2 regions of the Agromyces rhizosphaerae genome follow, and region 1 is predicted to be linked to the other one. Evidence: riboswitches for the same ligand, from Rfam matches in the RefSeq annotation. Region 1 holds a riboswitch; the other holds the start of a gene.
The links. A riboswitch is a leader RNA that binds a small molecule or an ion and turns the genes downstream of it on or off. The one in region 1 is predicted to bind glycine.
Positions count from the first base shown of each region.

Region 2: it holds a riboswitch for glycine, as region 1 does, so the genes downstream of both, QMG39_RS10450 (L-serine ammonia-lyase) here and gcvT (glycine cleavage system aminomethyltransferase GcvT) in region 1, are expected to answer to the same signal.

Region 1 is NZ_BSDP01000001.1:2,788,733-2,803,177, reverse strand. Features, by position in the region: gene QMG39_RS13235 (ABC transporter family substrate-binding protein) at 1-318, opposite strand, end outside; gene QMG39_RS13230 (CPBP family intramembrane glutamic endopeptidase) at 584-1,387, shown strand; gene QMG39_RS13225 (hypothetical protein) at 1,561-1,773, shown strand; gene QMG39_RS13220 (helix-turn-helix transcriptional regulator) at 1,916-4,753, shown strand; gene QMG39_RS13215 (hypothetical protein) at 4,975-5,214, shown strand; gene QMG39_RS13210 (ATP-binding protein) at 5,304-8,123, shown strand; gene gcvP (aminomethyl-transferring glycine dehydrogenase) at 8,154-10,952, opposite strand; gene gcvH (glycine cleavage system protein GcvH) at 11,021-11,419, opposite strand; gene gcvT (glycine cleavage system aminomethyltransferase GcvT) at 11,507-12,655, opposite strand; glycine riboswitch at 12,708-12,798, opposite strand; glycine riboswitch at 12,800-12,886, opposite strand; gene QMG39_RS13190 (putative endonuclease domain-containing protein) at 13,597-14,151, shown strand; gene QMG39_RS13185 (NUDIX hydrolase) at 14,422-14,445, shown strand, end outside.
Region 2 is NZ_BSDP01000001.1:2,228,687-2,243,131, reverse strand. Features, by position in the region: gene folK (2-amino-4-hydroxy-6-hydroxymethyldihydropteridine diphosphokinase) at 1-275, opposite strand, end outside; gene folB (dihydroneopterin aldolase) at 275-646, opposite strand; gene folP (dihydropteroate synthase) at 639-1,487, opposite strand; gene folE (GTP cyclohydrolase I) at 1,480-2,079, opposite strand; gene ftsH (ATP-dependent zinc metalloprotease FtsH) at 2,088-4,106, opposite strand; gene hpt (hypoxanthine phosphoribosyltransferase) at 4,228-4,779, opposite strand; gene QMG39_RS10495 (SCO4848 family membrane protein) at 4,910-5,128, shown strand; gene tilS (tRNA lysidine(34) synthetase TilS) at 5,143-6,201, opposite strand; gene QMG39_RS10485 (inorganic diphosphatase) at 6,270-6,755, shown strand; gene QMG39_RS10480 (FAD-dependent oxidoreductase) at 6,822-8,006, opposite strand; gene QMG39_RS10475 (TetR/AcrR family transcriptional regulator) at 8,011-8,604, opposite strand; gene QMG39_RS10470 (M23 family metallopeptidase) at 8,680-10,059, opposite strand; tRNA gene QMG39_RS10465 (tRNA-Glu) at 10,345-10,417, shown strand; tRNA gene QMG39_RS10460 (tRNA-Asp) at 10,449-10,522, shown strand; tRNA gene QMG39_RS10455 (tRNA-Phe) at 10,612-10,687, shown strand; gene QMG39_RS10450 (L-serine ammonia-lyase) at 10,763-12,115, opposite strand; glycine riboswitch at 12,260-12,343, opposite strand; glycine riboswitch at 12,347-12,444, opposite strand; gene QMG39_RS10445 (M48 family metalloprotease) at 12,619-13,557, shown strand; gene QMG39_RS10440 (DNA/RNA non-specific endonuclease) at 13,586-14,416, opposite strand; gene QMG39_RS10435 (GTP pyrophosphokinase) at 14,434-14,445, opposite strand, start outside.

The DNA.
Region 1 (14,445 bases):
GTTGTCGTTGACGGTGTACTCGACGGTCAGCGGGTCGTCGCTGGTCTTCTCGTACGAGCCGAAGTCCGTGTTCTGGACCAGCTCGGGCGAGTTGTCGTAGTAGTTGAAGCTCGCCGTCGTCAGGTAGGTCACATTGCTGTTCGCGATGTTGTTACCCGAGGTGCTGCTGCTGTTGAAGTTGTCGATGATGTCATTCCAGGAAACCGTGATCTCGGTTCCCTCGATGACCTCCGACTCATACGGCAGCGAGCAGCCCGAGAGCACGAGTGCTCCCGCGGCGATGACGGCTGCGCCAGCCGCCCCACGCTTGATGTTCACATTTCCTCCTGTGCAGGGGTGCAAGGTGTAGTTGTATCCACAAGATCGACCGGCGCCCGAGAGCGCCGGCCGACACCAATGAGAGAGACTCTAAGTCGGCTCGGGGGTGGTTCCAACTTGAGGCGGAATTCGTTACCGAGTAGTAACGAGCGAAGCGTTTCTTTGCGAATGACGCACGATTCGAGCGTCGTTCGCGGCCCTCGTGCAACGAATAGTCGACAAATGCTCATTTGAGCGCTGATCGCAGGGAATGGGGATCGACGGCATGTGGACAAACGGTTCGACTGGATCCGCCCCAGTGGGACAAGCGTCCCACTCACGCACGATCTGGGAGCTCGTCATCGTGCTCGGGCTGTCCCTCGGGGCATCCGCCGTCTACTCCGTCGTCGCCATCACGGCCCGCCTCACCGCGGAGACGCCCCTGGGCGACCAGACGGCCTCGATCAACGCCTCGCGCTCCGACCGCGAGTGGCTCGACTTCACGTACCAGTTCCTCGACGTGTTCTTCGACCTCTTCGTGGTCGCCCTCGTGCTCTACCTGCTCTGGCAGCCCGGCCGCAGCGCCTTCCGCCGCATCGGGTTCGACCTCACCAGGCCGTGGCGCGACCTCGGCAGCGGCGTCGCGCTGGTCGCGGTCATCGGCGTGCCCGGCCTCGCGCTCTACGCAGCCGGCCGCGCGCTCGGCATCACCGTCACGGTCGTGCCGTCCCCCCTCGACACCTTCTGGTGGACCGTGCCGATCCTGGTCCTCTCCGCGCTGCGCGCGGCGCTCGTCGAGGAGGTGATCGTGGTCGGCTACCTCTTCACGCGCCTGCGCGAGCTCGGCTGGGGCACCTGGGGCATCATCGGCGCGAGCGCGCTGCTGCGCGGCACGTACCACCTGTACCAGGGCATCGGCCCGTTCGTCGGCAACGTCGCGATGGGCGTCGTCTTCGGCTGGTGCTACGCCCGCTGGGGTCGCACGATGCCGCTCGTGATCGCGCACTGGATCATCGACATGGCCTCGTTCATCGGGTATCCGCTGGCGGTCGCCTGGTGGCCGACGCTGTTCGGGGTGCCCTCGGCCTGACGTGCGCTCCACGGTGAGGTGCTGCGCCGCCTGAGGCAGCGCAGGCGCATTCTGAGGCTGATGCCGGGCAATCTGAGGCCCCATCTAGGGCACCTGCCCGATCCGGGTGAGGCACCTCAGGGAGGAATCTCGGATGCTTCGACCGATGCAGCACCGGACCCGAGGAGCAGATCATGGACTTCGCCACCACCCACGTCGCCGCCCAGCTCGACCGCCACCGCGCCGCCGACCTCGCCCTGGAGGTCGAGCGCCGCCGCCGGATCGCCGAGCGCGCCGCCGCCGCCGGCACCCCCGAGCGCGCGGGGCTCGTCGCCCGCATCCGTTCCCGCATCGCGGCAGCCCTCGCCGGCGTCCGGCTCGCCTCGCGGAACCACCGTCACGCGTGACTCCTGCCTCCCCGATCCGGATGCGCGGCCGCATGCGCCCCGGATGGGGTCGTGTGCGGCGCGGCCGGCTGTGGGACGATGGCGCCGGCAGCGCCCGCCCCGGTGCGGCACCGCCGGATGGCGCCATGGGAGGCGAGCGGACATGACCCACGTCCCAACGCGGAACACGATGGTCGGCCGTGACGCCGAGCTCACCGTGCTGCTCGACGCGGCGCACGCCGCTGCCGACGGGGACACCAGGTGCGTCGTCATCGGAGGCGAACCCGGCATCGGCAAGAGCCGCCTCGTCGAGGAGTTCCTCGCGCGCGTAGGCGACGACTCGCTCGTCCTGATCGGCCGATGCGTCGGCCTCGGCGACGACGGGCTTCCGTTCCAGCCGCTCCGCCCGATCGTGCGCCGCCTCGCAGACGTGCTCGGCGACCAGGGCCTCCGCGACGCGGCCGGCGGGACCGACGCGCTCGACGCGCTTCGCCCGGGCCGGTCCGCGAGCGGTGGCGGAGCGGGGATGCTCTACGAGGCGCTCGCCTCCGCGCTCGCCGCCACGGGAGACGAGCAGACCGTCGTGGTCGTGATCGAGGACCTGCACTGGGCTGACACGCCGTCCGTGCACGCGCTCGCCTACCTCGCCCGCGCGGCGGCGGACGCGCGCCTGCTGCTGCTGCTCACCGTGCGGACGCCCGACGTACCCCGCGGTCACGCGTTGCGCGGGGTGCTCGCCGAGCTCGAGCGACTCCCCCGGGCGGTCCGCATCGAGCTCGCGCCGCTCGACCGCGACGACGTGGCACGTCTCTGCACCGATCCTGCGCGTGCCGACGAACTGCACCGGCGCAGCGGAGGCGTGCCGTTCCTCGTCGAGGAGATGGATGCGGCGGACGCGAGTGTTCCACGTTCGCTCGACGACCTCCTCACCGCACGCTACGAATCCGTACCACCGGAGGTGCGCCGGGTGCTGCGGACCATGGCCGTGGGCGGCATACGGGTCGACCACGCCGACCTCGCCACCGCTGCTGGACTGGACGACGATGCGCTCGAGGACGCGATGCGGCAGGCGCTCGATTGCGGGCTGGTGGTCGCCGACGCGACTGCATACGCGTTCCGTCACGCACTGCTGCGCGACGTGATCGAGGGCCATCTGCTCCCCGGCGAGCGCGCACGCCACCATCGTCGCTTCGCGGAGCTGCTGGACGATCGTCGAGACGAGCGCGGCGCCGCCGTCGAGGCATCCGGTCACTGGCTCGAGGCGCGTGACTTCGACCGTTCGTTCGACGCGGCGCTGCGGGGCCTCGAGGACGCGGAATCGAGCTTCGCCCTGACCACCGCCGCCGCCATGGGCGACCGAGTCCTCGAGCTGTGGGACGTGGTCGCCGACCCCGATGGTCGAGCGGGAGACGACCGGATCGGCGTCGCACGAAGGGTTGCCGACCTGCACTCCCACGTCGGCGACGACGCACGGGCGCTCGAGTTGGTGGAGCAGTGCCTCGAGATCGTCGAGCCGGACGACCTCACCACGCGGTCCGCTCTGATCCGGGCCCAGGGAGCGCTGTGGTCCATGCTCGGGCGCCCGGGCGAGGAGCGGCTGCTCGAGCAGGCGCTCGCACTGGTCGATGCCGACGACACGCCGGCGGCACCGCTGGAGCGCGTGCGAGTGCTCACGGCACAGGCCGGTGCGTACCTGATACTCGGCGACCTCGAGCGGACGCTCGCCGCCGCCGACGCGGCGGTTGCGGAAGGTCCCGCCGCCGGCGCGGACGGCTCGGACGAGGCGGCACGAGCCGACAACCTCGCAGCGTCGGTGCTCCTCGCGTCGGGCCATGTCGAGGAATCGCTGGACCGCTTCGAGCGCTCGCTCGCGATGGACCCGGTGGCCTGGCGGAATCGGGTTCGGTACGCGGTGAACGTCTCCGACGCCATGATCCTGCTCGGGCGCCACGCGCGGGCCCGGGATCTCGCCCTCGGCGCCATCGGCGAGGCGCGTCGCCGCGGAGTGCTCGGAGCCGCGGCCGGGACCGCCCTCTCGGCCAACGCCGCCGAGGCGCTCGTCGCCCTCGGCGACTGGGAGACGGCCGACGGAGTGATCGCGACGGCCGACGTCCGGGACGAGTGGCGCGACGGACAGCGGTACTTCGAGCGCATGCGCTGGCGCATGCTGCACTGGCGGGGCGAGCTCGCCGAGGCCCGCGTCCTGCGGGAGAGGCTCGGGCGACGGCTCGCGGAGGTCGCCCGGTTCGAACGGCAGCTGCAGTTCGGCCTCGCCATCGACGAAGCCGAGGAGCTCCTTGCCGACGGCCACGCGGACCGCGCCCTCGCGGTGGTCGGTCCGCTCACCCATGACGGCATGACGGACCGCGCGGCCGACCGACTGCACCTGCTGGCCTGCGGCGCACGAGCCGTCGCCGCCCTGCGTTCCGCGGGCGCGGACGTCGGTCCCGTCGCCCGCCGCCTCTCCGCGGCCCTCTCGCCCTTGCACGATTGGGAGTCGGCACCCGCCTGGGAACCCCTCATCCGCGCGGAACTCGAACCGGACCCGGAGCGGGCAGCCGAGGGGTTCTCCGACGCCGCCTCCTCCATGCTCGACGACCACGGGCACAGACACCTGCACGCCTATTCACTCGTGCGCAGGGCCGAGAGCCTCTTGGCGAACGGTGACCGGATCGCGGCCGCAGCATCGCTGCGCGACGGCGACCACGCGGCGCGAGCGCTGGGGGCCGGCCTCATCGTGCGACTCGCCGACGACGTCGCCCGGCGCGGCGCGCTCATCCGCGAGGAGCCCCCACCCGACGACGCGCTCACCGCCCGCGAGCGGCAGGTGCTCGACCTCGTCGCCGAGGGGCTGTCGAACCGGCAGATCGGCGAGCGGCTGTTCATCAGCGGCAAGACCGTGAGCGTCCACGTCTCCGCCGTGCTGCGCAAGCTCGGGGTCTCCAGCCGCACCGAGGCCGCCGTGCTCGCCCGTACGGGTGCGGAGAGCCGCGCGTCCTGAGGCGTCGGAGCCGGCGATGCGGACCCGAGCGACCTCGGTGTCCGCACGCACGAGCGACGCTGCTGGCACCGACGCACGCGCCCGGCGGGCACCGAGCCGGTGTCCTCGCTGACCGACCACAGGACCGGTGCACGCTCCGATGCGGAGGTCGGTGGGTGGCGGCAGTCTGAAGTGGTGGCGGCGCGATCCCGACGCACCGCACACGAGGGGGAAATCGGATCATGTACTACGCGAACACCGTCATCGCCGAGTCGCTCTACGCCCACGAGGCGAAGCGCCAGGCGGTCGAGCTCGAGCACCGCCGCGTCGCCGCCGAACGCGGCCAGCTCCCGGAGCACGCCTGGCACCGCATCGACCGCGCACTCGTGCGTGCCTTCCGCCGGGCACGCCGCCGCCTGCGTATCCGGCACCTCGCCCGCGTGCACCACGACGCCGCGGTGATGCGCACCCGGCACCTCTGAACCGCACACCGGCACGCGGCCCGTGGCACCGACCGCGGGCCGCGTCGCTGTGGGAGGATGACGCCGTGGGCGCCGCACCGACTCGCAGCATGGCGGGTCGGCGCGCCGAGATGCAGGCTCTGCGCGATGCGTACGAGGCCGCGCGAGGCGGCGAGACGCGGGTCGTGCTGGTCGGCGGCGAGGCCGGCATCGGCAAGAGCCGCCTCGTCGAGGAGTTCACGTCCGGCCTCGAGGAGCCGTTCGTCGCGCGCGGCCAGTGCATCGAGCTGGCGGACGCCGGAGCGCCGCTGATCCCGATCCGCCAGGTGGTGCGCGCGCTCGTGCGCGAGTTCGGCGAGCAGGCGGCCCGCGACGCCGCCGGCCCCTCCTCCGACGCCCTCCGCACGCTCTTCCCCGGCGGCGGCGATGCCCACCCGTCCGGCGGTGCCGGCCTGCTCGAGGAGGGCTTTCTGCGACTCGTCGAGGGACTCGCCCAGCAGCGTCCGCTCGTGCTCGTCGTCGAGGACGTGCACTGGGCGGATGCCTCCACGATGGCCGTCGTCCAGTACGCCATCCGCCTGCTGCGCGACGCCCGCGCCATGCTCGTGCTCACCGCGCGCACGGCCGAACTGCCGCGCGGGCACCGCCTGCGCACCGACCTCGCCGAGCTCGACCGGCTCCGCGCCGTCTCGCGCATCGAGCTGCCGCGCCTCACCCGCGACGACGTCGCGCAGATGGCGGGCGCCGCCCACGCGGACCGGGTCGATGAGCTCTCCGAGCGGAGCGGGGGCATCCCGTTCTTCGTCGAGGAACTGCTGGGGGCCAACCCGCACGACCTGCCGCACTCGCTCACCGACCTGCTCGCCGCGCGCTACGAGCGGATGTCCGCCGACACGCGCGCGGCGCTGCGGCTGATGGCGGTCGGCGGGCTGCGCGTCGAGCACGACCTGCTCGAGATCGTGCACGACGGGGAGTCCGCGCGAATGGAGCGGGCCATCCGGGAGGCGGTCGACGGCGGCCTGGTCGTCGCAGACCGATCGGGCTACGCGTTCCGCCACGCGCTGGTTCGCGAGGTGGTCGACGGCGAGCTGATGCCCGGCGAGCGCTCGCGGCACCACGCGCGGTACGCGGAGGCGCTGCAGGACCGCCCCGGGCCGGGCGTCGACGTCGAGGTCTCGACCCACTTCCTCGCCGCCCGGCGGTTCGACGAGTCGTTCGCCGCGGCCAGGCGGGCGATCGAGGAGTCCGAGCGCACGTACGCGATGTCGACGGTCGCGGCCATGGCCGAGCGCATGATCGACATCTGGGACCAGGTGCCCGACGCCGAGGAGACCGCGGGCATGTCGCGCGTCGACCTGCTCCAGGCGGCGGCGCACGCGCATCGGGCTGCCGGCAGCGCCGTGCGCGCGATTCCCCTGACGGAACTCGCCATGGAGTCCGCGGGCGAGGACCCGCTCCTCATGGCTCGCCTGCTCGGCGACAACGGGCGCGACCTGTACCGCATCGGCGAGCCCGGCGCGCAGACGCTCATGGAGCGCGGGCTCGCGCTCATCGCCGACGACCCGTCGCATGAGGCGCTCGTGGTCCGCGCGGAGATCCTCGCGGACCTGAGCGCGGCGCACATGATGCAGGGCAGCGACGACACGCTCGACATCGCCGAGCGGGCACTCGAGGTCGGGGCATCGGTCGGCGAGGACGGTCGCCGCGCGGCCTCCATCGGCGCCAACATCGCCGGAGTCGCGCTCGTCGACCGGGGTCGCGTCGAACAGGCGATGGAGCGGTTCGCCCAGGCCCGCGAGTTCGCCGGCGACGACTGGGCCCCGCGCGTGCGCCTCGCGATCAACCTGTCGGACTCGCTGCTCCAGCTCGGCCGCTACCGCGAGGCGGTCGAGGTCGCGGAGACGGCGCTCGAGGAGGCGCGCGAACGTGGTGAGGAGCGCGGCACCGGCGTGATGCTCGCGTCGAACGCGGCCGAGCCGCTCTTCGCCATCGGCGAGTGGGACCGGGCGCGTCGTGTGCTCGAACGCACGTTGCGCTCCGACGCCCCCATGGCGTTCCGCCGGTTCCTCGAGCACATGCAGCTCTGGATGCTCGTCTGGTCGGGCGACCTCGATGCGGCGAACGACTGGAACCGGATGATCCGCGGCCGTCGCGACGAGGTCGGGCGCATCGAACGCCAGGTGGAGACCGGCGCCGCGTACGACGAGGCGGAGCTGCTGCTCGCGAACGGCGACCCCGCGGCCGCGTTCGCCCGCCTCGAGCCGATCATCTTCGACGGGCGCGACGACCGGCCCGCCGACCGGCTGCTGCTGCTCGCCCTCGCCGCGCGCATCATCGGTGCGATGCGCGATCGGGGCATCGCACCGCCGCGACCCGCCGACGACCTGCGGACCGCGCTCGAAACGCTGCAGGGCTGGGAGTCGGCGCCGGTCTGGACCGCGATCGCACTCGCCGAACTGACCGACGACCCGGCCGAGCGGGCCGGCGTCTGGCAGCCCGCGCTCGACCTCCTCGCCGAGGGGAAGGGGCACCGGCACCTGCTCGGCTACGGGCTGGTGCGCCAGGGCACCGCGCTTCTCGACGCCGGCGAGCGCGAGCGCGCCGCCGAGCGGATCGCGCAGGGGCGCGCCGAGGCCGAGGCGCTCGGCAGCGGGCTGGTCGTGCGGATGGCGGACGACGTCGCCGGCCGCGCCGGACTGCGAGTCGGCGCCCCGGAGGCGGGCGGCGCCGACGCCGAGCTCACGGCCCGCGAGCAGCAGGTGCTCGACCTCGTCGCCGCGGGCCTGTCGAACCGCGAGATCGGCGAACGCCTCTTCATCAGCGGCAAGACCGTGAGCGTGCACGTCTCCGCCGTGCTGCGGAAGCTCGGCGTGGGCTCGCGCACGGAGGCGGCAGCACTCGCCGGCGCCGCGCGGGCGAGCCGGCACTGAGGCGGCCCGCCCGAGGCATCCGCTCGGCCCCTACGCGAACGCCTCCACGGGCGGGCACGCGCAGACGAGGTTGCGGTCGCCGTAGGCCTGGTCGACGCGGCGCACCGGCGGCCAGTACTTCGTGCGCACGAGCGAGTGCACCGGGAAGACCGCCTGCTCGCGGGTGTACGGGTGCGTCCACTCGCCGACCGCGATCGACTCGGCCGTGTGCGGGGCGTTGCGCAGCGGGTTGTCGTCGGCGGGGAACTCGCCCCGGCCCACCGCGTCGGCCTCGGCCTTGATCGCGATCATCGCCTCGACGAAGCGTTCGAGCTCCGCCAGGTCCTCCGACTCGGTCGGCTCGACCATGAGCGTGCCCGCGACGGGGAACGACATGGTCGGCGCGTGGAACCCGTAGTCGATCAGGCGCTTCGCCACGTCGTCGACCGTGACGCCGGTCGCCTGGGTGAGCGGGCGCACGTCGAGGATGCACTCGTGCGCGACCAGCCCGTTGTCGCCCGTGTACAGCACCGGGAAGTGCTCGCGCAGGCGCTCCGCGACGTAGTTCGCGGCGAGCACCGCGGCGGCCGTCGCCTCGCGCAGCCCCTCGGAGCCCATCATGCGGATGTACGCCCACGAGATCGGCAGGATCGACGGGCTGCCGTAGGGCGCCGCCGAGACCGGGCCGCCGCCGTGGACGAGCTCGCGGTGGTCGGCGCGCTGGGCCATCGGGTGGCCGGGCAGGTAGGGCGCGAGGTGCGCCTTCGCCGCGACCGGGCCGACGCCGGGGCCGCCGCCGCCGTGCGGGATGCAGAACGTCTTGTGCAGGTTCAGGTGCGAGACGTCGCCGCCGAAGTCGCCGAACCGGGCGGTGCCGAGCAGTGCGTTCAGGTTCGCGCCGTCGACGTAGACCTGGCCGCCGGCGTCGTGCACGGCCTGCGTGATGTCCATCACGTCGTGCTCGTAGACGCCGTGCGTCGACGGGTAGGTGATCATGAGCGCCGCGATCTCGGCCGCGTTGGCGTCGATCTTCGCGCGCAGGTCGTCGAGGTCGACGTTGCCGCGGTCGTCGCAGGCCACGACCACCACGCGCATGCCGGCGAGCACGGCGGATGCCGCGTTGGTGCCGTGCGCGCTCTGCGGGATGAGGCACACCGTGCGCTCGGCCTCGCCGTTCGCGCGGTGGTAGCCGCGGATCGCGAGCAGGCCCGCGAGCTCGCCCTGGCTGCCCGCGTTCGGCTGCAGCGAGACGGTGTCGTACCCGGTCACCTCGGCGAGCCACGACTCGAGCTGCTCGATGAGCGCGAGCGAGCCGACCACGTCGGCCTCGGGGGCGAACGGATGCAGGTTGGCGAACTCCGGCCAGGTCACGGCCTGCATCTCGGTGGCCGCGTTGAGCTTCATGGTGCACGAGCCGAGCGGGATCATGCCGCGGTCGAGCGCGTAGTCGCGGTCGCCGAGCAGCTTCAGGTACCGCATCATCGCCGTCTCGGAGTGGTGCGTGTTGAACACCGGGTGCTCGAGGTAAGCGGTGGTGCGGCCGAGGGCGTCGGGGATCGCGGTGGCGCCGAGCGCGGCGTCGCCCCGCTCCTCGGGCCCGCCGAAGGCGCGCGTCACGAGGTGCAGCTCGTCGAACGTGGTGGTCTCGTCGACCGACACCTGCACGGTCGCCTCGTCGGCGGCCCAGAGGTGCACTCCGAGCTCGCGGGCGCGCTCGACGACGCGGTCGGCGGTGCCGGGCACGACCACGCGGATCGTGTCGAAGTAAGCGTCGTGCACGACCGTCTGGCCGAGGTCGGACAGCCACCCGGCGAGCAGGTGCGCCATGCCGGCGGTGCGGGCGGCGATCGCGCGCAGTCCGCGCGGGCCGTGGTACACCGCGTACATCGAGGCCATCACGGCGAGCAGCACCTGCGCGGTGCAGATGTTCGACGTGGCCTTCTCGCGGCGGATGTGCTGCTCGCGCGCCTGGAGGCTGAGGCGGTAGGCCGGATGCCCCGCGGCATCCTGCGACACCCCCACGAGCCGGCCGGGCAGCTGTCGTTCGAGGCCCTTCCGCACGGCCATGAAGCCGGCGTGCGGCCCGCCGAAGCCCATCGGCACGCCGAAGCGCTGCGAGGTGCCGACGGCGACGTCCGCGCCGAGCTCGCCGGGCGGGGTGACCAGCGTCGTGGCGAGGAGGTCCGCCGCGGCGACGGCGAGCCCGCCGCCCGCGTGCACGGCCTCGAACACGGCCGACGGGTCCCAGATGCGACCGGATGCCCCGGGGTACTGCACGAACACGCCGAAGCACTCCCCCAGCTCGGCCGCGTCGGTCTCGGCGAGCGGCAGCTCCGCGAGCTCGATGCCCACGGCCTCGGCGCGCGAGCGCAGCAGCGCGAGGGTCTGCGGCAGCGCGTCGGCGTCGACCACGAAGCGGCTCGTCTTCGCCTTCGATGCGCGTCGGGCCAGCAGCATCCCCTCGACCACCGCCGTGCCCTCGTCGAGCATCGACGCGTTCGCCGTGTCGAGCCCGGTGAGGTCGGCGACCATGGTCTGGAAGTTGAGCATCGCCTCGAGGCGACCCTGCGAGATCTCCGGCTGGTACGGCGTGTAGGCCGTGTACCACGACGGGTTCTCGAGCACGTTGCGCTGGATCACGGCCGGGGTGATGGTGCCGAAGTAGCCGAGGCCGATCATGGACGTGCGCTCGGTGTTCTCGTCGGCGAGCGCGCGCAGCTCGGCGAGCGCCTGGCGCTCCGTGGCCGCCTCGGGGATGGACGACGAGATGACCTCGCGCATCTGGATCGCGCTCGGCACGGCCGCGTCGACGAGCGCGTCGAGCGAGTCGTAGCCGAGCGTCGCCAGCATGAGGCGCTGGTCGTCGCGGGTGGTGCCGATGTGCCGGCGCCCGAAGGCGTCGAGGTCGTACGTGTCGCTCACTCGCCCGTGACCTCGCGGTACTGCTCGAGGCTCAGCAGGTCGGCGGGGACCTCCGCGACCGTGACCTTGATCAGCCAGCCGTCGCCGAACGGGTCGCTGTTGAGCAGCTCGGGCTCCTCGACCGCACGCTCGTTGACCTCGGTGACCGTGCCGTCGACCGGCGAGATCAGCTCGCCCACCGACTTCGTCGACTCGATCTCGCCGACGACCTCACCGGCGGCCACGGCGGTGCCCACCTCGGGCAGCTCGAGGAAGACGACGTCGCCGAGCTTGTCGGCCGCGTACGCGGTGATGCCCACCACCACGCCGCCGGCGTCGACACCCTCGGCGGGGTCCTCGTCGATCAGCACCCACTCGTGGTCGCTGGTGTACTTCAGGTCGTTCAGGTCGGTCATGGGGTTCCCCTCGGGTGGTGGTTCGCGGTGCTCGTGCGGTGCGGTTCGTGGTGGCTGGCGGGCGGCGGATGCCGGTGGGCGGCGGGATTACTTCTCGCGGCGGTAGAACGGCAGGTCGACGACGGACGCGGCGATGCGCGTGCCGCGCACGTCGACGTACAGGGTGGTGCCCGTCGCCGCGTGGCGCGGGGCGACGTAGGCCATGGCGATCGGGTGGCCCAGCGTGGGCGACAGCGCGCCGCTCGTGATCACGCCGGCCTCGGAGGCATCCGCCCCCTCGCCGTCGAAGAGCGCGTACCCGGCGCGGCCCGCGCGTCGGCCCTCGCTCGCGAGTCCGACCAGCACCGGGGCATCCGCCGCCGGCCCCTCCTCGCTCGCGGCGCGGCCGACGAAGTCGACCTCCTTGCCGAGCGCGACCACGCGGCCGAGGCCCGCCTGGGCCGGGAAGGTGTCGCGCGTGAGCTCGTGGCCGTACAGCGGCATGCCCGCCTCGAGGCGGAGCGTGTCGCGGCTCGCGAGGCCCGCCGGAACGAGTCCGTGCGCCTCGCCCGCCTCGGCGAGCGCCTCCCAGAGGGCGGGCGCCTGGTCGGGCGAGACGTAGAGCTCGAAGCCGTCCTCGCCGGTGTAGCCGGTGCGGGCGACCAGCACCGGCTGCTCGGCGAACTCGGCCGCGACGGCGCGGTAGTACTTCATGCCGCTCACGGCATCCACGAAGTCGTCGTGGTCGTTGCCGTCGCCCTGGATGCCGAATCCGGCGGTACTCGTGAGGATATCGAGCGCCTTGGGGCCCTGCACGGCGATCAGCGCCATGTCGTCGGACTCGTCGAACACCTCGCAGTCGAACGGGGCGGTGCGGGCGCGCAGCTCGTCGGCGACGTGGGCGACGTTGGCCGCGTTGGCGACGACGAGGTAGCGGTCGGCGCCGGTGCGGTAGACGACGAGGTCGTCGATCACGCCGCCGTGGCGAGCGAGCAGCAGGGTGTACTTCGCCTGGCCCTCGGCGCTGGCCGAGAGCTTCCCGGCGAGCGCGTAGTCGAGCGCGCGGTCGGCCTCGGGGCCGACGACCACGATCTCGCCCATGTGCGAGAGGTCGAACAGGCCGGCCGCCGTGCGGACCGCCTTGTGCTCGGCCAGGTCGGACGAGTAGCGCACCGGCATCTGCCAGCCCGCGAAGTCGGTGAAGGTCGCGCCGGCGGCGCGGTGGATCGCATCGAGGGGGCTCAGGCGTTCGGTCACGGAGTTCTCCTGTCGTCGCACGGCGCGCGCGGCAGTCGCCGCGGTCGAGAACTCCCCCTCTGTCATCTGCCTGAGAGTTTCACGACCCGTGGGGTCGCTTTCACCGTGGGCGGGATGCTCGTGGCATCCGCTTTTCAGAGCGGCCTGCTCGCTGCGGTCTGTGACCTGAGAGATTGGCGGGGAGGCTTGCTCCTTCGGTGCCGGCCCAGCCGGCTCTCCCGCAACGCGTCGATGGCCCGATATGCGATTGTGCGCACAGCCTACCAATCGAACCCGCGAATCCCCGCCTGCGCGCCGCTTGATCCCAGTCCGGCCCCAGACCCGTCAATCTCCTGCACTCTCGCGCCTCATGGCGCAGTTTCTTGACGGGTCTCGCGCACGACCCGTCCCCGTGGCCTCGAGACCCGTCAAGAGCCTGCGCTCCCAGCGCTGAGAACGCAGGTTCTTGACGGGTCTTGTATCGGCGACCCGGGCATTGGTCCTCCACAGGTGCGAACGGGCACTCACTCGGGGGGTGAGCGCATGCGGCACCGCCGAAGTCCGGCTCGTTGGAAGACCGTGTCCGCATGCGAAGTCCGAGCCGACTCCCCGCCGATCTCGTGTCCCGCGTGTCATTCACGACTGGGGATGCCGCGCAGCACGGCGTCGGGCATCGGCGGCTCGCCGCATCCGACATCGTGGCTCCGTTCCACGGGGTTCGGTCCGCCCAAGACGCACCACCGCTCGCGTCGGCCTATCAGGTGCGACTCGCCGAGGGCCAGTGCTTCAGCCACACCACGGCCGCACTGCTCTTGGGCTGTCCTCTCCCCCGCAGGCTGGAACGAGACCCGCGTGTCCACGTCTCGAGCGTCGGGAAGTGGCGCGGGCCCCGCACTCGCGGGGTCGTCGGGCACGAGCTGTCGAGCCGATGCACCAAGGTCATCGAGGTCGATGGTCTGCCAGTGACGGATGCTCCGACCACCTGGCGCCACCTCGCCGGGATGCTCTCCGTCGACGAGCTCATCGCGGTCGGCGACTACTTGGTGTCGCCCCGCGGGTCCTACGGCGATCTCCCTGCCCTCACCGAAGACGAGGCGCTCCAGCGTTCGATCGAGCGAACGCCGCGCCTTCGCGGAGCGGCTCGCGCCCGCGATGCACTCGTCGACGTGCGCGCGGGCGCCCGTTCACCGAAGGAGACCGAAGCTCGGCTCATGCTCTGCCGTGCAGGATTGCCGGAGCCGGTGCTGAACCACCCAGTCGTCGACGAGAAGGGCGAGCTCATCGCCGAGATCGACCTCGCGTACCCGGACGACCTTCTCGGAGTGGAGTACGAGGGCGACTCGCATCGCGAGCGCGAACGCTTCCGTCGTGACATCCGACGCATCGAACGGCTCCAGGACGCAGGCTGGCACATGATCCGCCTGACCTCGGACGACGTTGACGCGACGCTCACGACGACGGCCTCCCGCGACACGGTGGAGCGAATCGAACGCAGACTCCGCATGTCCCGCACCTGAATACCCAGAGACTCAGCCGATCTCGTTCCCGCCCCGCTGAGACCCGTCAAGAAACTGCGCTCTCCCCGCTGGGAGCGTAGTTTTCTGACGGGTCTCGAGCCACCTACGTGACCCGACGCGCAAGACCCGTCAGGAAACTGCGGTCTGGCTCGCCAGAGTGCAGGGAATTGACGGGTCTGGAAGTTCGCGGGCACGGTTTTGTGTTCGGGTCAGGGTGACACTAAGATGGCTGGGAGCTTCGAGTCAGAGTGACATTTAGGGGGTGAGCGGATGCCGGTGGAGCCCGTGCCCACG
Region 2 (14,445 bases), 560 kb from region 1:
ATCGTGTGCACCGCGTCGAGCAGCGCGTGGGGGCTGAGGTCGGTGCGGATCGAGATCACGCAGTTGAGGTACGCGGGCGCATCGGGGTCGGCGCCCTCGTCGGTGATCGCGACGGTCTCGTACGTCGGCGAGATCGCCTCGACGCGCGTCTCGCGCAGCATGTCGACGTCGGCGATCGCCTGGCCGATGGTGCCCTCGCGGTCGCCGAGGCTGCTGCCGAGCGCCAGCACGGCCCGGGTGCCGTGCTCGTTGCGGCGCGGGCGGAACAGCGCCATCACGCGCGGCCCCGCACGATCGTGACGGCGACGTCGTCGAACGGCACGGCGATCGGCGCCTGCGGCTTGTGCACGGTGACCGTCGTCTCCTCGACCGCCTCGTGCGCGAGCACGACGGCCGCGATGCGCTCGGCGACGGTCTCGATGAGGTCGACGGGGTCGTTGCGCACGGCGTCGGCGACCTCCTGCGCGAGCTCGCCGTAGTGCACGGTCGCGGCGAGCTCGTCGCCGGACGCGGCCGGGGCGAGGTCGAGCCTGGCCTCGACGTCGATGACGAACTCCTGCCCCTGCTCGCGCTCGAAGTCGAAGACGCCGTGGTGGGCTGTCACGCGGATGCCGCGCAGCGAGATCCTGTCCCGGGCACTACTCACGCCCACCACTCTGCCACGCCTCGCCGACCGCCAGCGCGAGGCGTGTGGATGCGACGTCGTGCACCCGCACCGCCCAGGCGCCAGCGCGGGCGCTCAGCACGCTCACCACCGCGGTCGGCAGGTCGCGCGCCGACACGGGCGCATCCGCTTCGAGCAGCGCTCCGAGGAACCGCTTGCGCGAGGCGCCGACCAGCACGGGGAGCCCGAGCGCGGCGAGCTCGTCCAGGCGTGCGAGCAGCTGCCAGTTGTGCTCGGCGCGCTTGGCGAACCCGAGGCCGGGGTCGATGACGATGCGCTCCCGGGCGACGCCGGCGCCCTCGAGCGCGTCGACGCGGGCGGCGAGCTCGTCGCGCACCTCGGTCACGACGTCGTCGTACTCGGCGAGCGCGTCCATGCGATCGGAGTGGCCGCGCCAGTGCATGGCGACGTAGGTGGCATCCGACCCCGCGACGACCTCGGCCATCGCCCGGTCGGCGAGCCCGGCCGAGACGTCGTTCACGATCACCGCGCCCGCCTCGACGGCCGCTGCGGCGGTGGCCGCGCGCATGGTGTCGACGCTCACGCGGAGGCCGAGCGCCGCGAGCTCGCGCACGACCGGCACCACGCGCCGGAGCTCCTCGGCGGGATCGACGCGTGCGGCGCCGGGCCGGGTCGACTCGCCGCCCACGTCGACGATGTCGGCGCCGTCGCGCACGAGCTCGAGCGCGTGCGCGATCGCCGCGTCGGTGCCGAACCACTGCCCGCCGTCGCTGAACGAGTCGGGCGTGACGTTCACCACGCCCATGATGAGCGGATGCCCCGGGCGGGCCTGCGCCGGAGTCGGCACGCCGGTCTCAGGCATCCGCCCGCCCGCCGATGAGGGCGATCGCCTCCGCCCGACGGGCCGGTTCGGCCAGCAGGCCCCTGGCCACGACCGTGACCGTCGAACTGCCCGTCTGGCGCGGGCCCCGGCTCGTGACGCAGCCGTGCACCGCGTCGAGCACGACGAGCACGCCGTGCGGTGCGAGCGCGCCCTCGAGCGCGTCGGCGACCTCCTCGGCGAGGCGTTCCTGCACCTGCGGCCTGGCGGCGAGGGCGTCGATCGCGGCCGGGATGCGGCCCAGGCCGACCACTTGGCCGTCGGGCACGTACGCGACGTGGGCCGTGCCGAGGAACGGCAGCAGGTGGTGCTCGCACACCGAGCGGAAGGCGAGGTCGCGCACGATCACGGTGTCGGAGGTGGTGGCCCCGCCCGCGTCGGTCGCGCCGAGCGGCACAGGGTCGCCGAGCTCCGCGACCGGGTCCCGGGCGAGCCCCCCGAACAGCTCGCGGTACGACTCGGCGACCCGCTCGGGGGTGCGTTCGAGCCCCGGCCGCTCGGGGTCCTCGCCGATCGCGAGCAGCAGCTCGCGCACGGCGGCCTCGATGCGCGGCCGGTCGATCGCCTCCCCCATGGGCCGGGTCAGGCGGTCGCGGGGCGCGGGTTCGAGCGCGCCGGGCGGGTGGACTCCTTCGAGGCGGCGACCTCGGGGTCGGAGTCGATGCCGCCGTCGACCGCACCGGCGTCGATCGGCGCCTTCGCGACCGGGATCGCGATCGGCGGGCGGTCGGAGACGGGGCGCTGGTCGCTCGAGAGCCAGAGCGGGCGCTCGGGCAGCTTCGTCACGTCCGTGAAGATCTCGGCGATCTGGTTGTGGTCGAGCGTCTCGTGCTCGAGGAGCTCCGCGGCCAGCTTGTCGAGGATGTCGCGGTTCTCGTTGAGCACCTTCCACGCCTCGTCGTGCGCCTGCTCGATGAGGGCGCGCACCTCGGCGTCGACCTCCTCGGCGATGCGCTCGGAGTAGTCGCGCTGGTGGCCCATGTCGCGGCCGAGGAAGACCTCGCCCTGCGCCTGGCCGAGCTTCACGGCGCCGACGTTCGCGCTCATGCCGTACTCGGTGACCATCTTGCGCGCGGTCGAGGTGGCCTTCTCGATGTCGTTCGAGGCGCCCGTCGACGGGTCGTGGAACACGATCTCCTCGGCGACGCGGCCGCCCATCGCGTAGGTGAGCTGGTCGAGCAGCTCGTTGCGGGTGACCGAGTACTTGTCCTCCAGCGGCAGCACCATGGTGTAGCCGAGAGCGCGCCCGCGCGGGAGGATCGTGATCTTCGTGACCGGGTCGGTGTAGTTCATCGCGGCCGCGGCGAGGGCGTGCCCGCCCTCGTGGTACGCCGTGATGAGCTTCTCCTTGTCCTTCATCACGCGGGTGCGGCGCTGCGGGCCGGCGATCACGCGGTCGATCGCCTCGTCGAGCGCCCGGTTGTCGATGAGCTGCGCGTTCGAGCGCGCCGTGAGCAGCGCGGCCTCGTTGAGCACGTTCGCGAGGTCGGCACCCGTGAACCCGGGGGTCTTGCGGGCGACGACCTCGAGGTCGACGCCCTTCGCGAGCGGCTTGCCCTTGCCGTGCACCTCGAGGATGCGGCGGCGGCCGTTCAGGTCGGGCGCGTCGACGCCGATCTGGCGGTCGAAGCGGCCCGGGCGCAGCAGCGCCGGGTCGAGGATGTCGGGGCGGTTCGTCGCCGCGATGAGGATGACGTTGGTCTTCGGGTCGAAGCCGTCCATCTCGACGAGCAGCTGGTTGAGCGTCTGCTCGCGCTCGTCGTGGCCGCCGCCCATGCCGGCGCCGCGGTGGCGCCCGACGGCGTCGATCTCGTCGACGAAGATGATGGCCGGCGCGTTCTGCTTGGCCTGCTCGAACAGGTCGCGCACGCGGGATGCGCCGACGCCGACGAACATCTCGACGAAGTCGGAGCCCGAGATGGAGTAGAACGGCACGCCGGCCTCGCCCGCGACCGCGCGCGCGAGCAGCGTCTTGCCGGTGCCGGGCGGGCCGTAGAGCAGCACGCCCTTCGGGATCCGCGCTCCGACGGCCTGGAACTTCGCCGGCTCCTTCAGGAACTCCTTGATCTCGTGGAGCTCCTCGATGGCCTCCTCGGCGCCGGCCACGTCCTCGAACGTGACCTTCGGGCTCTCCTTCGAGACGAGCTTCGCCTTCGACTTGCCGAACTGCATGACCCGGCTCCCGCCGCCCTGCATGCTCGACAGCATGATCCAGAAGAAGATGCCGATCAGCAGCAGCGGCAGGAGGATGCCGAGCATCGACAGGAACCAGTTCGACTGGGGCACCTCGTCGGTGAAGCCCTCGGCGGGGGCGGCGGCGTCGACCGCGGCGATGACGTCCTCACCGCGGGGCGTCACGTAGTAGAAGCGCACCTGCGAGCCGTACTCGGCGTCGGCCTCGGTGAGCGTGAGGTCGACGCGGTTCTCGCCGTCGACGATCTTCACGGCCGACACATCGCCGTCTGCGAGGAACTCGAGGCCCTCCTGCGTCGACACCTCCTTGAACCCGGAGGCGGTGATCAGGCTCGAACCGACCCACACGGCCACGACCGCGAGCAGGATGTACAGCAGCGGCCCGCGCAGGATCTTCTTGAAGTTCATGGTGCTGCAAGGCTACCCCGCGGGTGCTCGGCGTCCGCCGAGTGTTCGCTGTGGGCTGTGTGTGCCGCGCCGCCGTCCGACCGGGGATTCCGGGCGCTCCCGGGGCGACTCGGCGCGGATGCTACGAGTACACGTGCGGCGCGAGCACGCCCACGTCGCGGAGGTTCCGGTACTTCTCGGCGAAGTCGAGCCCGTAGCCGACCACGAACTTGTTCGGGATGTCGAAGCCGACGTACTTCACGTCGACGTGCACCTTGAGCGCCTCCGGCTTGCGGAACAGCGCGCAGATCTCGACCGACGCCGCGCCGCGGGTGCGGAGGTTCGACAGCAGCCACGAGAGCGTGAGCCCCGAGTCGATGATGTCCTCGACGATGAGCACGTGCCGCCCCGAGAGGTCGGAGTCGAGGTCCTTGAGGATGCGCACGACGCCGCTCGACACGGTGCCCGCACCGTAGGAGGAGACCGCCATCCAGTCGGTCTGCACGTGGCGCTCGAGCTCGCGGGCGAGGTCGGCCATGACCATGATGGCGCCCTTCAGCACGCCCACGAGCAGCAGGTCGCGCCCCTCGTAGTCGGCCTCGATGCGGCGGGCGAGCTCGCCGAGCTTCGCGTGGATCTCGTCCTCGGTGCAGAGCACCTCGGTCAGGTCTGCTTCGATGTCGCTCGCGCGCATGGTGGGTCTGCTCCTCGTGTATCGCCCGCCGTTCGGTACGAGCCTACGAGGCCGTGGGCCCCGGCGCATGTCCCGCGGTCGGCCGCCGACGCCCGGGGCAGCGCCCCGCGGCGCACGTAGGATGCCCGTGATGCCCGAGATCCTCGCCGCCGTGCTGCTGTTCGCCAACGCCGTCTTCAACCTGGTCGTCTGGCCGCGGTTCTTCCCGCGCATCGCGAACGACCCGCGGGCGCGCGACGCCGAGGGGCGCCGCACGCCGTTCTACACGGTGCACGTCGTGCTCATCGCGATCGCGATGGTGCTGGGCGTCGCCTCCGCGGTGGCGGGCGTCGTCGTGCTCGTCGCCTGACGCGATCGAGGTCGTCAGCCCGCGGCCGTGAACTCGAGCCGCGCGCCCATGCGTGCGGCGCGGCAGCCGGGCAGGTCGATCGGCCCCTGTCCGTGCCAGTCGGTGACGAGGCGCGCCACCTCGAGGGTCTGCACCCGCGAGAGCGCGGTGCCGAACTCGCTCGCGACCACGTGCCGGATGATGCGCTGGCGCAGCGCCGCCGGATTCGCCGCGAGCGCCGCGACCGACACCGCGATGCCCGCCTCGGCCGGTTCGCAGATCTCCTCGATGAACTCGTCGATCTGCTCCGCGAACGCGGCCTCGTCCTCGCGCAGCTGCTCGGCGGTGCGCGCGAGCGCCTCGGCGACGCCCGGGCCGAGCGCGTGCTCGAGCACGGGCATCACCTGTTCGCGCACGCGCACGCGGGCGTACGCGGAGTCGAGGTTCTGCGGGTCGTCCCACGGGTCGAACCCCGCATCGTGGCAGGCCTGCCGGGTCGTGCGGCGGGGCACGCCGAGCAGCGGCCGGAGGTACCTGCCGCTGGTCGCGGGCATGCCCTGCAGGCTGCCTCCCCCCGAGCCGCGAGCCAGCCCGAGCAGCACCGTCTCGGCCTGGTCGTCGAGCGTGTGCCCGAGCAGCACGCGCACGGCGCCGGTCTCGCGCGCGACCGCATCGAGCGCGGCGTAGCGGGCGGTGCGGGCGGATGCCTCGGGCCCGTCGCCCGTCGCAGCCACCTCGACCGTGCGGACGACGACGGGGTCGAGCCCCAGGGCGCGCGCCTGGTTCGCGGCCGCCTCCGCGGCATCCGCCGACCCGTCCTGCAGGCCGTGGTCGACGATCACCGCGCCCGCGCGCAGGCCCGCACGCGGCGCCTCGAACGCGGCGCCCGCGGCGAGGGCGAGCGAGTCGGGGCCGCCCGAGAGGGCGACGAGCACGAGCGGCGCGTCGGCTGCGGGAGCGGCCGGGCCCCCGGCATCCGCCTCGCCGTCCGCTCCGCCGCCGAGGCCCTCGAGCACGCCCCGCACCGCCCGTCGCACGTCGGCGATCGCGGGCGTGAGCCGGGGGCGACCGGCCTGCTTCGGATCTGAGGGCATCAAGTAACCTTATTCCCGTCTTCCCGCGCGGCCGCGAGCCCCGGGGCATCCCCAGAACAAGGAGAACCATGGGCGAGTACGCCGCGATCATCGAGATCCCGAAGGGCAGCCGCAACAAGTACGAGGTCGACCACGAGACCGGCCGCGTCTTCCTCGACCGCGTGCTGTACACGAACTTCATGTACCCGACGGACTACGGGTTCTTCGAGAACTCCCTCGGCGACGACGGCGACCCGCTCGACGTGCTCGTGCTCACCCAGTACCCGCTGTTCCCGGGCGTCGGCGTGACCGTGCGCCCCGTGGGTGTCTTCCTCATGGAGGACGACGGCGGCGGCGACGCCAAGGTGATCGGCGTGCCGGCGGGCGACCCGCGCTGGGACTGGATCCAGGACGTCGCCGACGTGCCGGAGTACACGAAGAAGGAGATCCAGCACTTCTTCGAGCACTACAAGGACCTCGAGCCCGGCAAGTGGGTCAAGACCGAGGGCTGGGCGGATGCGGCGGAGGCCGAGCGTCTCATCGCCAAGGCGTACGAGGCGTTCCCCGGCCACTGAGCCACCTGCTTCGAACCGACGGCCCGGCGCGCGATGCGCCGGGCCGTCGTCGTCTCCGCGGCGCGGTCAGCGCGTGGCCGGCGCGAACCCCTTCGCGTCGACGCCGATCGCGGGGCTCACGAGGCGGCCCATGCCGGGCAGGTCGACGACCCGCATGGCGAGGTTGCGCAGCGCGATCTGCAGCGGGGTCGCGGGCACGAACCACTTCGCCGTCTTGCGCCCGGCCGCCTGCTTCTCGGCGACCGACGGCCGCACGCGCGCCTCGAACGCGCCCAGCGCGGCCTCGATGCCGGCAGGATCGCCCGCCAGCGACTCAGCATCGAGCGCCTCGCCGAGCGCGACGCCCCCCGAGAGCGCGAGCGACGCCCCCTGGCCGGCCACGAGCGACACCGCGTAGGCGCTGTCGCCGATGAGCACGACCCGGCCGTCGTGCCAGGCCGGCGCCTCCACCTGCGCCACCACGTCGTAGTAGACGTCGTCGACCGGGTCGGCGGCGAGCATCGCGGGCACGAACCCGCCGAGGTCGCCGAAGCGCTCGCGCAGCGCGGCGAGGGGGTCGCCGGGCATCGCGGTCGACTGCTCCTCGAAGACGAAGAACGTCGCGAACAGGCCCGGCTCGACCTCGTAGACGCCGGCCATGCGCCCCGGCACGCTCATCATCACGAACCGGTCGGCGATCGCGTCGTGCACCTCGTCGCTGCGGAAGAACCACGCCGCGGTGTGCAGGCCGAGTGGCCGGAGGAACCGCTCCTCGGGGCCGAACACCTCGCGGCGCACGCCCGAGTGGATGCCGTCGGCGCCGACCAGCAGGTCGGCCTCGACGCGCTCGTCGCCGAGCTCGACCGTGACCCCGCCGTCGTGCTGCGTGACACCGGTCACGGTGGTGCCGAACCGCAGTTCGACGTCGGCGGGCAGGGCCTCGCGCAGCGACCGCTCGACGTCGCCGCGCAGCAGCGAGAACAGCCGCCCGTCGAGCGCGTCGCGCATGCGGTCGTAGCGCAGCCGTGCGTGGGCGCGACCGTGCTCGTCGACCCACTCCACGCGATCGACCTCGTGCGCGCGCTCGCGCAGGTCGTCGAGGATGCCGATGCGCTCGGCGGCGTCGTACCCGGGCCCGAAGAAGTCGATCATGTAGCCGCCGTCGCGCAGCGAGACGGCGTGCTCGACCAGGGTGACGCTCCAGCCGTGGCGCTGCAGCGAGATGGCGGTGGCGAGGCCGGCGATTCCGGCTCCGCAGATGACGGCGTGCATGGGTTCAGCTCCTCGGGTCGGGTGCGGCGGGCGGATGCTCCGGGGCGATGCGGTCGACGAGCGCACGCCAGGCGGCGAGCTGCTCGTCGTGCCGCTCGGGGAAGACGTGGCGGTGCATCGCGACGCCGTCGGCGGCGATGACGATCGCGGTCGCGAGCGCACGGCTGTCGGCGGCATCCGCTGCCCTCGTCGCGAGCGCCGACTCGAAGCCGGAGACGGTCGCCTCGAGCAGCTCCTCGAGTCGGGCGCGCAGGCGGGGGTCGGACCTCGCGCGGGTGAGGAAGGCGAAGGTGGCGCCGATCATGGCGTCCTGCTCCTCGGCGAAGCCGGCGACGTCACCGCCCATCGCGAGCAGCCACTCGCGCAGGCCGCCCCGCGGGTCGTGCACGCTGCCGATCGTCGCGACCGACCGCTCGAACGCGGCGAGCACGACGTCGTCGATCGTGGCGAAGTGGTGGAAGAGGTTGCCGCGGCTGATGCCGGCCACCTCGGTGAGCCGAGCCGCGGTCAGCGCATCGGCGCCCTCGGTGGCGAGGAGGTGCAGCGCGGCGTCCGCGATCTGCTCGCGTCGCTCGGCCGCATCCATTCGCTCGCGCATGCCCCCAGCCTACAGACTGATCGGTCGGTCTGTAAATGCGACGACGAGATCACGGGTCCGCAGCGGGCGCGACGGTCAGCCCAGCGGCACGCCGCGCGCGGCCATGAACGGCTGCGGGTTGATGCGGTAGCCGTTCTGGAAGACCTCGAAGTGCAGGTGGCATCCGGTCGACGCGCCCGTGCTGCCGCTGCTGGCGATGTTCTGGCCGACGCTCACCGTCTGGCCCACACCCACCCAGACCCCGCCGGCGCGGATGTGCGCGTAGCCGGTGGCGATGCCGTTGCCGTGGTCGATCTTGATGAAGTTGCCGTACGTGCCCGACCAGCCGGCGTAGACGACCACGCCGGAGTGCGCCGCGTAGATGGGCGCCGAGCAGCCGGTCGCGAGGTCGGTCGCGTAGTGGAAGCCGCCCGAGCAGCCGCCCGCGGTGCAGATGCTCGCCCGCGGACCGTAGACCCCGCTGATGTAGCCGTACGCGGGAACCGCCCAGCCCTGGCTGCTCGTCGTGCCGCCGGCCAGGCCTGCTCCCCCGCCCCCGCCTCCCGCGGCGGCGGCTGCGGCAGCGGCGGCCGCGGCACGAGCGGCGGCGGCACGCGCAGCCGCCTCGGCGGCCTTGCGGCGCCGCTCCTCCTCTTCCTTCCGCTTGCGCTCGCCCTCCTGGTAGGCGGCGATCGTGGTCTTCTCCTTGTCCTTGAGGTACGCGAGCTGCTGCTCCAGCTCGATCTTCTTGTCCTCGGACTCGGCCAGCGCCGCCTCGGCGGCTGCCTGCGCCTCCTGCGCGGCGACGAGCGCCTCCTCGGCGGCGATGCGCAGCGCCTCGCGCTCGTCGCGCGCGACCGCGGCCTGCTCCCCGAGCGCCTGGGCGGTGTTGGCCGCCTGCTGGGCCTCCTCGTAGACGCCGGCGGCGCGCTCGACCATCTTGCTCATGTTGCCGAGCTTGGCCAGCAGCTCGTCGGTCTCCTCGGCCGCGCCCGCCTCGAACATGAGGTTGATGCCGAGGTCGGTGCCGCCCGCGCGGTACAGCTGAGCGGCGAGCTGGCCGGCGTTCTCCTCGGCCTCTGCAGCCTGGGCCGCGCTCTCGTCGGCCTGCTGCTGGATCTCGTCGGCGCGGCGCACCGCGTCGTCGAACGCCTGCTGGGCGGCGAGCAGCTCGTCGGTGCGCCGCTCGGCTTCGGCCCGGGTCTCGGCGACGCGGGTCTCGAGTTGCGCGATGAGGTCGGTGATCTCCGAGACGGCGGCCGCACCCGCTGCGGTGTTGGCCTTGGCCTTCTTCACCTCGTCCCACGTGGGGTAGTCGGCGGCGGTGGCCGGGGCGGGCGTCGCGATCGAGATGGTCGCCACCATGAGCAGGGCGGCCAGCACCCCGACGACGCGACGGATCACGGGCGCGAGCCGGCGCACGCGGCCCGCGCGCTGCGGCGCGACCCCCGTCGCATCCCCCGCCGTGTCCTGCATGGCTTCCCCGATCCTGCCGCTGCGGCGGCGAGGTCACGTTCGTCACATCTGTCACATCTGCAACATCAGCCACAGTAACAACGGACCGCTCGATCCTTGGTATTGCCGGCCGACGTGGTGCTCGGCCCCCGGACGAGGGACGTGCCGAGCGCGACGCTACCGGGCTCATCGGCCGACTGAGGGAGCCGCCCCGGCACGTCGCGCGATCGGTTCCGGCCTCGTTTTGGAATCTGACGGAAGTGCACGTATGCTTGGCTGTCGGCGGTCGTGCCCAGCACGACACCCGGCCCCATCGTTTAGCGGCCTAGGACACCGCCCTTTCACGGCGGCAGCACGGGTTCGAATCCCGTTGGGGTCACGCTGAACGAAGGATACAATTTCATACGCAAGGCCCTGTGGCGCAGTTGGTTAGCGTGCCGCCCTGTCACGGCGGAGGTCGCGGGTTCAAGTCCCGTCAGGGTCGCTTCGGCGGATGGGCTCTCCTCGAGAGCCCATCTCCGTATGGGGAACATCTTCGGATGCCCCGCCTGATACGCATCTTCGGATGCACCAGGCTCTGTAGCTCAGTTGGTAGAGCGCACGACTGAAAATCGTGAGGTCACGGGATCGACGCCCGTCGGAGCCACCAGAAGAGAAGCCCGGGTTCGCCCGGGCTTCTTCGCGTCTGGCGGGCATGTCCGCCCCAGGGGCATCCGACCGCCCCTCAGCACTCGATGACGTTCACGGCGAGGCCGCCGAGCGAGGTCTCCTTGTACTTGCGCTTCATGTCGGCGCCGGTCTCGCGCATCGTGGTGACGGCCTGGTCGAGCGACACGTGATGCGTGCCGTCGCCGTGCATCGCGATGCGGGCGGCGTTGATGGCCTTGCTGCTCGCGATCGCGTTGCGTTCGATGCAGGGGATCTGCACGAGCCCGCCGATCGGATCGCAGGTGAGCCCCAAGTGGTGCTCGATGCCGATCTCGGCGGCGTTCTCGACCTGCTCCGGCGTGCCCCCGAGCAGCGCGCACAGCCCCGCCGCGGCCATCGAGCACGCCGAGCCGACCTCGCCCTGGCAGCCGACCTCCGCGCCCGAGATCGAGGCGTTGCGCTTGAACAGGATGCCGATCGCGGCCGCGGTCAGGAGGAACCGCACGACCGCGTCGTCGTCGAGGTCGCGCACGAACCGGTCGGCGTAGTGCAGCACGGCCGGCACGATGCCCGCGGCGCCGTTCGTGGGGGCGGTGACGACGCGACCGCCGGCGGCGTTCTCCTCGTTCACGGCGAGCGCGTAGAGGTTGACCCAGTCCATGGCGCGCATGGCGTCGACGTCGTCGGCCGCGGCGTCCAGCTTCCGGAACAGGCCGGGCGCGCGCCGCCGCACCCGCAGCGAGCCGGGCAGCAGCTCCTCGTCGCTCGTGCAGCCGTTGTCGACGCACTCGCGCATGACCCGCCAGACGCGCAGCAGCTCGGCGCGCGTCTCGGCCTCCGGGCGCCACGCGTGCTCGTTCGCGAGCATGACATCGGCGATGTCGATCCGCTCGCGGCGGCAGTGCTCGAGCAGCTCCGCCGCGGTCGCGAACGGGAACGCGAGCTCCACGCGCTGTTCGACGACGGCCGGATGCCCGTTGAGATCGTCGGCCACGAACCCGCCGCCGACCGAGTAGGAGGTGGTCGCGCGCACGCTCGCCCCCCGAGCGTCGAACGCCTCGAACGTCATGCCGTTCGGGTGGCCGGGCAGGCGCTTCCGCAGGTGGAGCACGACGTCCTCGGCGGGGCGGAACACGATCTCACGGATGCCGCCGAGACGGAGCGCGCCCTCCTCGGCGATCCGGGCCACGCGCGCGCCCACGGTCGCGGTGTCGACGGTCTCCGGGTGCTCGCCGAGCAGGCCGAGGATGACCGCGGCGTCCGACCCGTGCCCCCTGCCGGTCGCGCCGAGGGACCCGTAGAGCTCGACCCGCACTCGGGCCACCTCGTCGAGCCGGCCGTCGGCCGCGAGCCCGTCGACGAACAGGCGCGCCGCGCGCATCGGCCCCACCGTGTGCGACGACGACGGGCCGATGCCGATCGAGAACATGTCGAGTGCGCTCAGCACGGTGCGCACCCGGCGATGAGGGGTGCGGATGCCCGGGGCATCCGCTCGGGTGCCGAAGCGTCGGGACAGGTCATCGGAACTCCCAGGTCGTGGCCGGCCGCGCCGGCGTCGGGTGGTTCCTCCCCGCTCTGTCGATGACCTGAGAGATTCGCGCGACTCGCGCCGCCTTGCCCCGTCGGTGAGCAGGCCTCGGCCTGCTGCTTTCCAGAGTTCCCTGTCGTGGCGGTACGGGTGCCTGAGAGATTCCCGGGGAGGGGCTTGCTCCTACGGCGCCGCCCGGCGGACCGGGCGGGCTCTCCCGCCACGATGCGGGTATTCGGTTGTGGTCGTCACGCTAACACGCACGCGGCACATGCCGGGACGGTCGCCATCCCGGCCAACGTGCGGCCCGGGCCGGCCCAATCCCGGCTCGATGGGTTCCGTGCGGGCCACGCCACTGGCTAGCATGACCGCCACACTGCCGATCGGGGGGAACCGTGATGAGCATGCAGACCGATGATGAGGCGACACGCGCAGAGCAGCTCCTCCGTGACTCGCGGCACCCGTCCGAGGCGCCGGCGTTCGTCCTCGCCGTGACCGCAGTCGGCGTGGTGTTGGCGATCGGCCTCTTCGCCGTATTCAGCCCCGCCGTCCTTGGCGGCCTCCTCGCGATCGTCGGTGTGGCGCTCTTCATCTGGCTCAACTTCCAGATCGGTCGGGTGCGCATGCGCGCGCATGCTGTTGCGGTGACCTCGGCGTCGTTCCCCGCGCTGCAGGAGGTCATAGACGACGTCCGCTCGCGACTGGGCTACCGCCGTCGCGTCGATGTCTTCGTCGTGCGCGGGCAGGCGACCGCCGCCGCCACCTACACCTACTTCGGTGTCAACGCCATCCTCCTGGACGGCTCGGCGATCGCGGACCTCGACTCGGAGCGCCGCCGGAGCGAGGTGCGTTTCCTGCTCGCCACCGAGTTCGGGCACCTCCTCGCTCGATTCTCGTGGTGGGTTCCCGCACGCGTTGCGGTCACGAGGCTCGGACTCCAGCAGGTGCTCGCGCCGTTCGTCGCGCCGTGGCTGCGCGCGACGGTCTACACCGGTGACCGCCTTGCCTACCTCTGCACCCGCGACGTCGACGTCAGCATGAACGCGATCCACCGAGCGCTGGTCGGGAAGGACGCCGCCGCCGACCTTCGTCCGAGCGGACTCATCGAGCAGGCCGGGTCGGTCCGCCAGTCCTTCATTCTGCGAGTCGCCGAGATCCTCCCCTCGACTCCGCACACGACCAATCGCTACCTCGAGCTGCTCGCATTCATCGCCCAGGTGCAACCCGCCGACTTCGACCGACTGCGCGACGCCGTCTCTCCGAAGGCCGCGGCCGTGATGACGCAGCTCGTGCCGCCCCCGACCCAGCCGGTCGGCCTGCCGCCCGCGGCCGCCGAAGGCTGAGGCGGGGACCCGCCCGCGCGGGATCGCCTCAGAGCACGACGTCGTCGAACGACTCGAGGCGGATGCGGCGGGGCCGGAGCGCGGGCGCGGCCAGCACGTCGGCCGGTACGAGGTCGCCGAGGTCGACCCCCGCGACGGCGGCGACGTCGGCCACCGGCACCTGGAACGTGCGGAACGGGCCGAGCGGCGGCACGACGTCGAGGTCGCCCACCACGCCCATGCGCCGCGCGAGCTCGTCCGCGTTCAGCTGCGGCGTCTGGTCGAGCAGGAACGCGGCCGAGACGAGCGCGCCGCCCGAGACCCACGCCACGACCTTCCAGAACGACAGCGGCACGCGGATGCCCCGGTACTCCGGGTCGGTCGGGCGCAGCACCGGCGCGGTGAAGACGCTGATGCGGGCATCCGTCGTCTCGGCGAAGGCCAGCACGTGGTCCTCGAGGCCGAGCCAGAGCTCGCGCGACTGGTTGAAGCCGCTCGCCTGGGGCGCCGCGTTCGGGTAGGTGAAGGTGTCTGCGTTCGCCTGCGCGGCCACGTCGGGCGCGCCCCAGACCGGGTCGCGCCGGCGCACGAGGTGGCCGCGGTCGAGGTCGTTGCGCAGGTACACCTCGGGGCCCGCCTGCTGGTCGGCCGGCACGCGGTCGTCGAGCCGCCAGTCGTCGTCGCGCGGCAGGTCGAGCAGGGCCGCGCCGTCGACGTTCACGCCCGTGACCGCGGCGAACCGCCGCGACGTGTCGAGCAGCACGCCGAAGTGCGTCGAGTCGAGCAGGACGTGCTGCCCCGGCGGGGCATCCGTCACCCGCGGCAGCGGCACCGCGACCCCGAGGAACTCCTCGTCGTAGCCCGCGCCGATCTCCCCCATCGCCCGCGTCCCCGGCCTCAGACCCGCCG